One region of the Ponticoccus litoralis genome, then DNA from elsewhere that is predicted to be linked to it. Evidence: riboswitches for the same ligand, from Rfam matches in the RefSeq annotation. Region 1 holds a riboswitch; the other holds the start of a gene.
What was found. A riboswitch is a leader RNA that binds a small molecule or an ion and turns the genes downstream of it on or off. The one in region 1 is predicted to bind thiamine pyrophosphate.
Positions count from the first base shown of each region.

Region 2: another riboswitch for thiamine pyrophosphate. It lies ahead of thiC (phosphomethylpyrimidine synthase ThiC); the one in region 1 lies ahead of thiD (bifunctional hydroxymethylpyrimidine kinase/phosphomethylpyrimidine kinase).

Region 1 is NZ_JBDNCH010000001.1:30,547-34,733, reverse strand. Features, by position in the region: gene ABFB10_RS00155 (FAD-dependent oxidoreductase) at 1-947, opposite strand, end outside; gene thiD (bifunctional hydroxymethylpyrimidine kinase/phosphomethylpyrimidine kinase) at 944-1,759, opposite strand; TPP riboswitch at 1,804-1,908, opposite strand; gene ABFB10_RS00145 (hypothetical protein) at 2,280-2,654, shown strand; gene ABFB10_RS00140 (alpha/beta fold hydrolase) at 2,651-3,508, shown strand; gene ABFB10_RS00135 (3-oxoadipate:acetyl-CoA acetyltransferase) at 3,505-4,187, shown strand, end outside.
Region 2 is NZ_JBDNCH010000002.1:195,582-199,768, forward strand. Features, by position in the region: gene ABFB10_RS01905 (NUDIX hydrolase) at 1-391, shown strand, start outside; gene thiC (phosphomethylpyrimidine synthase ThiC) at 660-2,462, opposite strand; TPP riboswitch at 2,563-2,691, opposite strand; gene ABFB10_RS01915 (GntR family transcriptional regulator) at 2,812-3,480, shown strand; gene ABFB10_RS01920 (biotin transporter BioY) at 3,565-4,122, shown strand; gene bioB (biotin synthase BioB) at 4,119-4,187, shown strand, end outside.

The DNA of each region.
Region 1 (4,187 bases):
GAATGTGTGTCGTTCAGCGCAAGATCCGCGACCCCCTGCGCCAGCGCGGGCGCCAGAAGGTAGCCATGGCGGTAGAGGCCATTGGCAAAGATCGTGCCTCCGCGCCTGCGGATGCGCGGCAGGTTGTCGGGGAAGGCGGGGCGCAGATCGACGCCGATTTCCAGCACCTCGGCCTCGCCGAAGGCGGGGTTCAGCGCGTAGGCGGCGCTCAGCAGTTCCAGCATCGAGCGGGCGGTGATCCGGCCCCTGTCCTCGCTCTCGATCATCGTCGCGCCCAGCATGTAGACCCCGTCGCCCCGGGGCACGACGTAAAGCGGGATCCGGGGGTGCAGCAGCCGGACCGGACGGGTCAGAGTCACGCCCGGGCAGCGGATGATCAGCATCTCGCCCTTGACCCCGCGCAGGTCGGTCAGCTGGTCGCGCGCCGCGAGGCCCCGGCAATCGATCACGTCTTGCAGGCCCTCCGGCGCGGTCGTCTGGTGGAAGGCCACGCCCTGTGCGCGCAGCGCGGCAAACAGGGCCTCCAGCGCAGGGCGCGGGTTCAGATGCGCCTCAGCCTCGAAAAACAGGCCCTGCGGGAAGCCCGGCAAATCCGGCTCAAGCTCTGCGATTTCCGCAGTGACCTCTGCGAAATTCTCGGTGCGCCGGGCAAAGCGGCGCAGGTCGGGCAGGTCGCGGCGCGCGGCCACGACCAGCGTGCCCCGGCGCTCCACCCCGACCCTGTCGGCCCACCATCCGATGGCCTTCTGGCCCAGCCGCAGGACCGGCTCTTCGGCGTTCTCGTATTCGCACCACGGCGCAAGCATGCCGCCCGCCCACCACGAACAGCCATGCGGCCCCGGCGGTCCGGCGGGGTCGAAAATCTGCACTCGGGCCCCGCGCCGGACCAGTTCGGTCGCGACGGTCAGCCCCGCGACGCCCGCGCCTATGACCGACCATGTTTTCACAGGTTATCCGATGCGGGCCAGAAGGGGTGGAAGTGATGCACCGGCCCGTGGCCGGAGCCGACCCCAAGCCGGTCCGCGGCGGCAATGGCCGCTTGCAGATAGCCATGCGCCTCCTGCACGGCCTCTGTCAGCGCCAGCCCCTTGGCCAGACCGGCGGCAATCGCAGACGACAGGGTGCAGCCCGTGCCATGGGTGTTCCCGGTGTGGATGCGCGGCGCCGTGTATTCGGCCAGCACGCCATCCGGCGCGACCAGAATATCGCGGCAGAGATCGCCCTCGGCATGGCCGCCCTTCATCAGCACCGCCTGCGCGCCAAGCCCGCAAAGCGCGCGCCCCTGTGCGATCATCTCGTCCTTGCCGCGCGCGACCGGAAGGCCAAGCAGGCGGGCCGCCTCGGGCAGGTTGGGGGTCAGCAGATGCGCGCGGGGCAACAGGGTCTCTGTCAGGGTCGCGACCGCCTCGGGCGACAAGAGCGCGTCGCCCGATTTGGCGATCATCACCGGGTCCAGCACCACCGGACCGGCGTAGCCCTTCAGCCCTTCGGCCACGCAGTGAATGATCTCCGGCAGGGCCAGCATGCCGATCTTGATCGCCCGGACATCGAGATCGCCCAGCACCGCCGCGATCTGCGCCGCGATCACCTCTACCGGGATGCCGTGTACGGCGGTGACGGCCCGGGTGTTCTGCGCGGTGACGGCGGTGAGGACCGAGGCGCCGTAGACCCCAAGCGCCGACATCGCCTTCAGGTCGGCCTGAATGCCAGCCCCGCCGCCGCTGTCGGACCCCGCGATCGTCAGTGCGATATGCGCCATGGCAGATGCCTCTTACAAAGGGGCACCGCGTGTGAAAACTGCCAGCTTGCGCAAAGACCGTTCCCTCCGCCGGAATTGCCCGGATCAGGTTCGATGGGTTAGCGCAGCCGCGCCTCTCAGCCTTTTGCAAGGCACCCCAACGGTTCGGGCTTTAGCTAGCAAGCCGCCGCGACCCTGTCAAACGCCCTCGGCCAAAGGGGGCGTGTCGCCATGGGCCGTGCAAAGGGGGCAGAGAGCGGCAGGGGCTTGGGCCTTGGGGCCGCCCCCGACGCTGTGAACGGACGCTGTGAGCGGACGGTCACGGGGGGGCGCCTGAACCGGACACCGGGGCAGGCGGCAAGTCTTGCGGGTGCTCCGGGCCGGGGGGCGGCGCGCGCGGAAAGTCCCCTGCCTTCATCGCCAAGACAGCGCCCCGGTCCCCCGAAGGGCAAACGCCACGGTATCGCGCGATACCGGGCGCAGCATTGTCGGGCGCGCCTCCGGAAGCGATCATGCTGCCGGACCAATCAGGGAGTTTGATGTGCTCGAAACAATCGAAGCGATGCGGCAAGAGCTGGGCCGGACCCCGCATCTTGTCAGGCTGGGGCGGCTCTTCTCGGATACGGTCCTGCTGCAGGTGGACGAGGCGGAATACTACCTGCATTTCGAGAAGGGCGCACTGGCCCGCGTGGAAACCGGACCCAGCCGCAAGATCGCCTGGCGCTTCGCTATAAGGACCGATGCCGAGGCGCTGCGGGCCTTCTGGACGGCCCGGCCCGCGCCCGGGTTCCATGACCTCTTCGGCCTGGTCAAGATCGAGCGGGCGCGCATCGACGGCGATATCCTGAGCCTTGTCAAGAACCTGCGGTTCTTCAAGGAATTTCTCGCCCTCGGGCGTGGGGAGGCACGGGCATGAGCATCGAACCCATCACCGGGCGCTACGCGACGGTCGAGATCGAAGGCCGCAGGCAGCGGATCTATTTCGAAGAGGCGGGCGCGGGCCGCCCGGTCCTGTGCCTGCACACGGCGGGCGCGGATACCCGGCAATGGCGGCACCTGATGAACGATGCCGCCGTGACCGAGGGCCACCGGCTGATCGCCTTCGACCTGCCCTGGCACGGCAAGTCGCTGCCGCCCGAGGGCTTCGAGCGCGAAGAGTACCTGCTGACCACCGAGACCTATATCGCCACGGTTCTTGCGGTCTGCGAGGCGCTCGGGCTGGAGCGGCCTGTGCTCGCCGGTTGTTCCATGGGGGGACGGATCGCCTTGCAGCTGGCGGCGCTGCACCCGGATCGGTTTTCCGGGTTCATCGCCATCGAAGCTTCGGATTTCCAGTCCGCCTGGTACGACATCGACTGGTTCGACCGGCCCGATGCGCATGGCGGGCAGATGGGGGCGGCGCTGGTCTCGGCGAATATCTCGCCCCATGCGCCAGAGCGTGATCGCTGGGCGACGCTGTGGATGTTCATGGCCAGCGGCCCCGGTGTCTTTCGCGGCGACCTGAGCTTTTACACCCGCGACGACAGCCTGATCGGACGGCTGGATCGGATCGACACGACCCGGACCCCGGTGCATCTGCTGGTGGGCGCCTATGACCTGACCTGCACACCGGCAGACACGGAGCGCACCGCCGCGGCGATCCCGGGGGCGACCTGCGCGGTCATGGATGAGCTGGGCCATTTCCCGATGAGCGAGCATCCCGAGGGGTTCCGGCCCTTCTTCATCGACGCCCTCGCGCGGATGAGGGCGGGGCAGGGGGTGGCTGCATGACCAGCCCCTGCATCATCTGCGTGGCCATCACCGGCTCGCTGCCGCAGAAATCCGACAATCCGGCGGTGCCTGTCTCGGTTGAAGAGCAGGTGGAAAGCACGCAGGCGGCCCATGAGGCGGGGGCCAGCATCGTGCACGCCCATGTGCGCAACCCCGACGGCAGCCCAAGTTCCGACCCCGAGCGTTTCGCGCGCCTGCTGGAAGGCCTGCGCAGGCATTGCCCGGACATCCTGATCCAGTTCTCGACCGGTGGCCGATCGGGGGCGGGCAAAGAGCGGGGCGGGATGGTGTCGCTGAGGCCGGACATGGCCTCGCTGTCGGTAGGTTCGAACAATTTCCCCACCCGGGTCTATCAGAACCCGCCCGCGCTGGTCGACTGGCTGGCGGCAGAGATGGCCGCGCATGGGGTGCGCCCCGAAATCGAGGCCTTCGACCTGTCGCATATCCTGATGGCGCATCGCATGTGGCAGGACGGTCGCCTGCGCGATCGGCCCTACGTGCAGTTCGTGATGGGCGTGCAGAACGCCATGCCTGCCGACCGGGCGGTCTTTGACTATTACGTGCAGACGATGCACCGCCTGTTCGGCCCGGATGCGCCGTGGTGCGCCGCCGGGATCGGACGGCACCAGATCGAGCTGAACGACTGGGCGATCCGGGCCGGGGGGCATGTGCGCACGGG
Region 2 (4,187 bases), on a different contig from region 1:
TCTGGTGCGCCGCGCAAACCCGCCCGACGCGGGGCTCTGGGGCTTCCCGGGCGGAAAGATCGATCAGGGCGAAACCCTGTTCGAGGCCGCGATCCGGGAACTGGCCGAGGAAACAGGCGTCGCTGCCGAACCGCTGCGCGTGGTCACCGCCGTCGATGCCTTCGACCGCGTCGAGACAGGCGCCCTGCGGCGGCACTTCATCCTGATCGCCGTGCTGTGCCGCTGGACCGCCGGAGAGCCGGTTGCGGCGGACGACGCACTGGACGCGCGCTGGGTCGATCTGGATGCGCTGCAAGACAGCGGCCTCGCCCTCAGCCTCGACGTGGCCGAGGTCGCGGAACAGGCCGCCGCGCTGATGTCGCAAATGCCGTCCAGATCGCCAAAGCCCTGACCGTCGCGGACACCGGCCCCGCAACCGGCCGCGCCCGAGAGCACCCGCCTGACCGCGTCACGCCCGCCAGAGACGGGACACCCGGGGCCCTGCCCCGGATGCCGGTCGTGCGCTTTGCCTGCCCCAGCACCCGGGCGTCTGGCCGCCCCCGGGTCCGACACCGCGAGGCGCCCGCGACCCCCAGGACAGGGGCCGCGAGCGTCCCGCCACGGCACTGGCGATGCAGGGCGTGACGCAGAGGACCGTCAAGGGCCCTCCGCTGTCCGGCTCAGGCCTTGTCCTCCACCGGCAGATACAGCCTGCCGCCCTCGCGGAACTTCTCGGCCATGCGCGCCATGCCGTCCTTCTGCGCCTCGGCGCGGATGTCGTGGCTGATCCGCATCGAGCAGAACTTCGGCCCGCACATGGAACAGAAATGCGCGACCTTGTGGGCTTCTTTCGGCAGGGTCTCGTCATGCATCGAGCGCGCGGTTTCGGGATCGAGCGAGAGGTTGAACTGATCCTCCCAGCGGAACTCGAACCGCGCGCGGCTCAGGGCATCGTCGCGGATCTGCGCCGCCGGGTGGCCCTTGGCCAGATCCGCCGCATGGGCCGCGATCTTGTAGGTGATGACGCCCACCTTCACATCGTCGCGGTCCGGCAGCCCGAGGTGCTCCTTGGGCGTCACGTAACACAGCATCGCCGTGCCGAACCAGCCGATCATCGCCGCGCCAATGCCGCTGGTGATATGGTCGTAGCCCGGCGCGATATCGGTGGTCAGCGGCCCAAGCGTGTAAAAGGGCGCCTCGCCGCAGACCTGCAACTGCTTGTCCATATTGGCCTTGATCTTGTGCATGGGCACATGGCCCGGTCCCTCGATCATCACCTGACAGTCCTTCGCCCAGGCGATCTGCGTCAGCTCGCCCAGCGTCTCCAGCTCGGCAAACTGCGCCGCGTCATTGGCATCCGCGATGGAGCCGGGGCGCAGCCCGTCGCCAAGGCTGAACGACACGTCATAGGCGCGCGCGATCTCGCAGATCTCGTCGAAATGCTCGTAGAGAAAGCTCTCGCGGTGATGGTGCAGGCACCATTTGGCCATGATCGAGCCGCCGCGCGACACGATGCCCGTCACCCGGTTCACCGTCATCGGGATCATGTGCAAGCGGACCCCCGCGTGGATGGTGAAGTAATCCACCCCCTGCTCGGCCTGTTCGATCAGCGTGTCGCGGAAGACCTCCCGGGTCAGATCCTCGGCAATGCCGCCGACCTTCTCCAAGGCCTGGTACAGCGGCACCGTGCCGATGGGCACCGGGCTGTTGCGGATGATCCAGTCGCGGATGTTGTGGATGTTGCGGCCCGTCGACAGGTCCATGACCGTATCGGCGCCCCAGCGGGTGGCCCAGACCATCTTTTCCACCTCTTCCGCCATCGAGGAGGTCACGGCGGAGTTGCCGATATTGGCGTTGATCTTCACAAGGAAGTTGCGCCCGATGGCCATGGGCTCGGCCTCGGGGTGGTTGATATTGGCGGGGATGATCGCACGGCCCTGCGCGATCTCGTCCCGGACGAACTCGGGCGTGATGAAATCGGGGATCGCGGCGCCGAAGCTTTCGCCGTCGCGGGCAAGGGCCTCGGCCTGCGCCTTGCGACCGAGGTTTTCCCGGATCGCGACGAATTCCATCTCGGGCGTGACGATCCCGGCGCGGGCATAAGCCATCTGCGTCACGGCGCGGCCCTGCGTGGCCCGGCGCGGGGCGTGGCGCAGCGGGAATTCCGGCACAAGCCGGGTGCCCTCGGCAAAGCCGTTGTCGGCGGGGTTGATGGCGCGCCCCGCGTAGGTCTGGGTATCGCCGCGCGCCGCGATCCAGCCCGCGCGCAGGCGCGGCAGGCCCCGGTCGATGGCGATCTCGGCCTCGGGGTCGGTGTAGGGCCCGGAACTGTCGTAGACGGTGACGGGCGGCTCTCCCGCCGTGGGATGCAGGTCGATCTCGCGCATGGGCACGCGGATCTCGGGGTGTCTTTGCCCCGCGTGCCAGACGCGGCGCGAGGCGGGCAGCGGGCCCGTGGTGACGGTTGGGGTCAGGTCTTTCATCGGTCAGAGCCTCCAGTGCTCAATGCGTTGGAGACCCAGTTCCGCGTCGAATGGGATTGCCGGGACGGATTGCGCCGTCACGTATCCCGTGATCGACGCCCGCGCGGCCAGTGCACCATCCCTACGCCAGTGTGAACTGGATCAGGTTCATCGGGTCACTGCGCTGCGCGGATTTGGCGTCCGGCCAGCAGTATCTCAGCCTCTTGTCGAGACCCCCCGGGTGAGTGGCGGCAAGCTGCGGGACAAATGCAGCCTTGTCAACATCCCGGGCAGAGACCCCTCTCCGCCGCCAAGACCGCGTTGCGATCCGGGTGTCGACAAGCGGCGTGGCGTGAATTATCTATAATTCATGAAACACGCCCCCTCAGAGACACAGTCCGCGCGCATCGCCCGCATCCTTGCCAACCGCATCATCTCGGGCGAGCTGCCGCCCGGCGCGCGGCTGCGGCAGGATCATGTCGCCGTTGAATTCGGCGCCAGCCACGTCCCGGTGCGCGAGGCCTTCCGGGCGCTGCAGACCCAGGGACTGGCCGAGAGCGAGCCAAGGCGCGGCTTTCGCGTCACCGAGTTCGACGTGGCCGAACTGCGCGAGGTCGCCGAGATGCGATCGAGCCTCGAAAGCCTCGCCCTGCGCCACGCCGCGCCCAATATGACGCGCGCTATTCTTCAGGAGGCAGAAGAGGTTACGCGCCACGGTGACAGCGCCAGCACGGTCCGCGACTGGGAGGCGGCGAACCGCCATTTCCACCGCCTGATCCTGTCGCCCTGCCGGATGCCACGGCTGCTGCGGACCATCGACGACCTGCAGGCGGCCAGCGCCCGCTTCCTCTTTGCCGCCTGGCGGCGCGACTGGGAGGCCCGTACCGATCACGACCACCGCGCCATTCTCGACGCCCTGCGCAAGGACCAAACCGACCTTGCCTGCGCCACGCTGGCACGCCATGTCGGCTGGATCGGCAAGCGCAAAACAGCGGTGAAAAATGCCGACCCCCGAGAGACTTACGAGATTCCCGGATAATTATCTATAAATCGGATTGCCAGAACGGCCCCCAATCCTCGTATTTATAGATAGACCTGACAGCTATCTTCGGAGGACAGACCCTTGGCAATTCTCACCCCTTCTCTGACCCGTCCCGCGGCGCTGGGACGCGGCTTTGCGCTGGCGCTTGGCGGCGCGGCGCTGATCACGCTCGGCGCCAAGATCCAGATCCCCTTCTGGCCGGTGCCGATGACCATGCACACGCTGGCGGTGTTCTTCCTCGCCGCCGCGCTGGGGCCAAGGCTGGGCCTCGCGGCGGTGGCGACCTACCTGACGGCGGGCGCCCCGGGGATGCCGGTCTTCTCGGGCACGCCGGAACGCGGCATCGGGCTGGCCTATATGGCCGGGCCGACCGGCGGCTATCTTGCGGGCTACCTGCTGGGCGCGCCCCTGACCGGCTGGCTGGCGCAGGGGCGCGGGCTGATCGGGCGCTTCCTTGCGATGCTGGCGGGCCTGACGGTGGTCTATGCCTGCGGCCTCGCCTGGCTTGCCGGTTTCGTCCCGGCGTCCTCCGTGCTGGCGGCTGGGCTCACGCCCTTCATCCTCGGCGATCTGGTCAAGCTGGCGCTGGCATCGGGGCTGATCACCGCGCTTGTGCGACTCAGGGCCCGCGCAGAATGATCCGAACCGACTGGACCATGGCGGAGGCCGGGGCGATCCACGCCCTGCCCTTCGCCGACCTGATG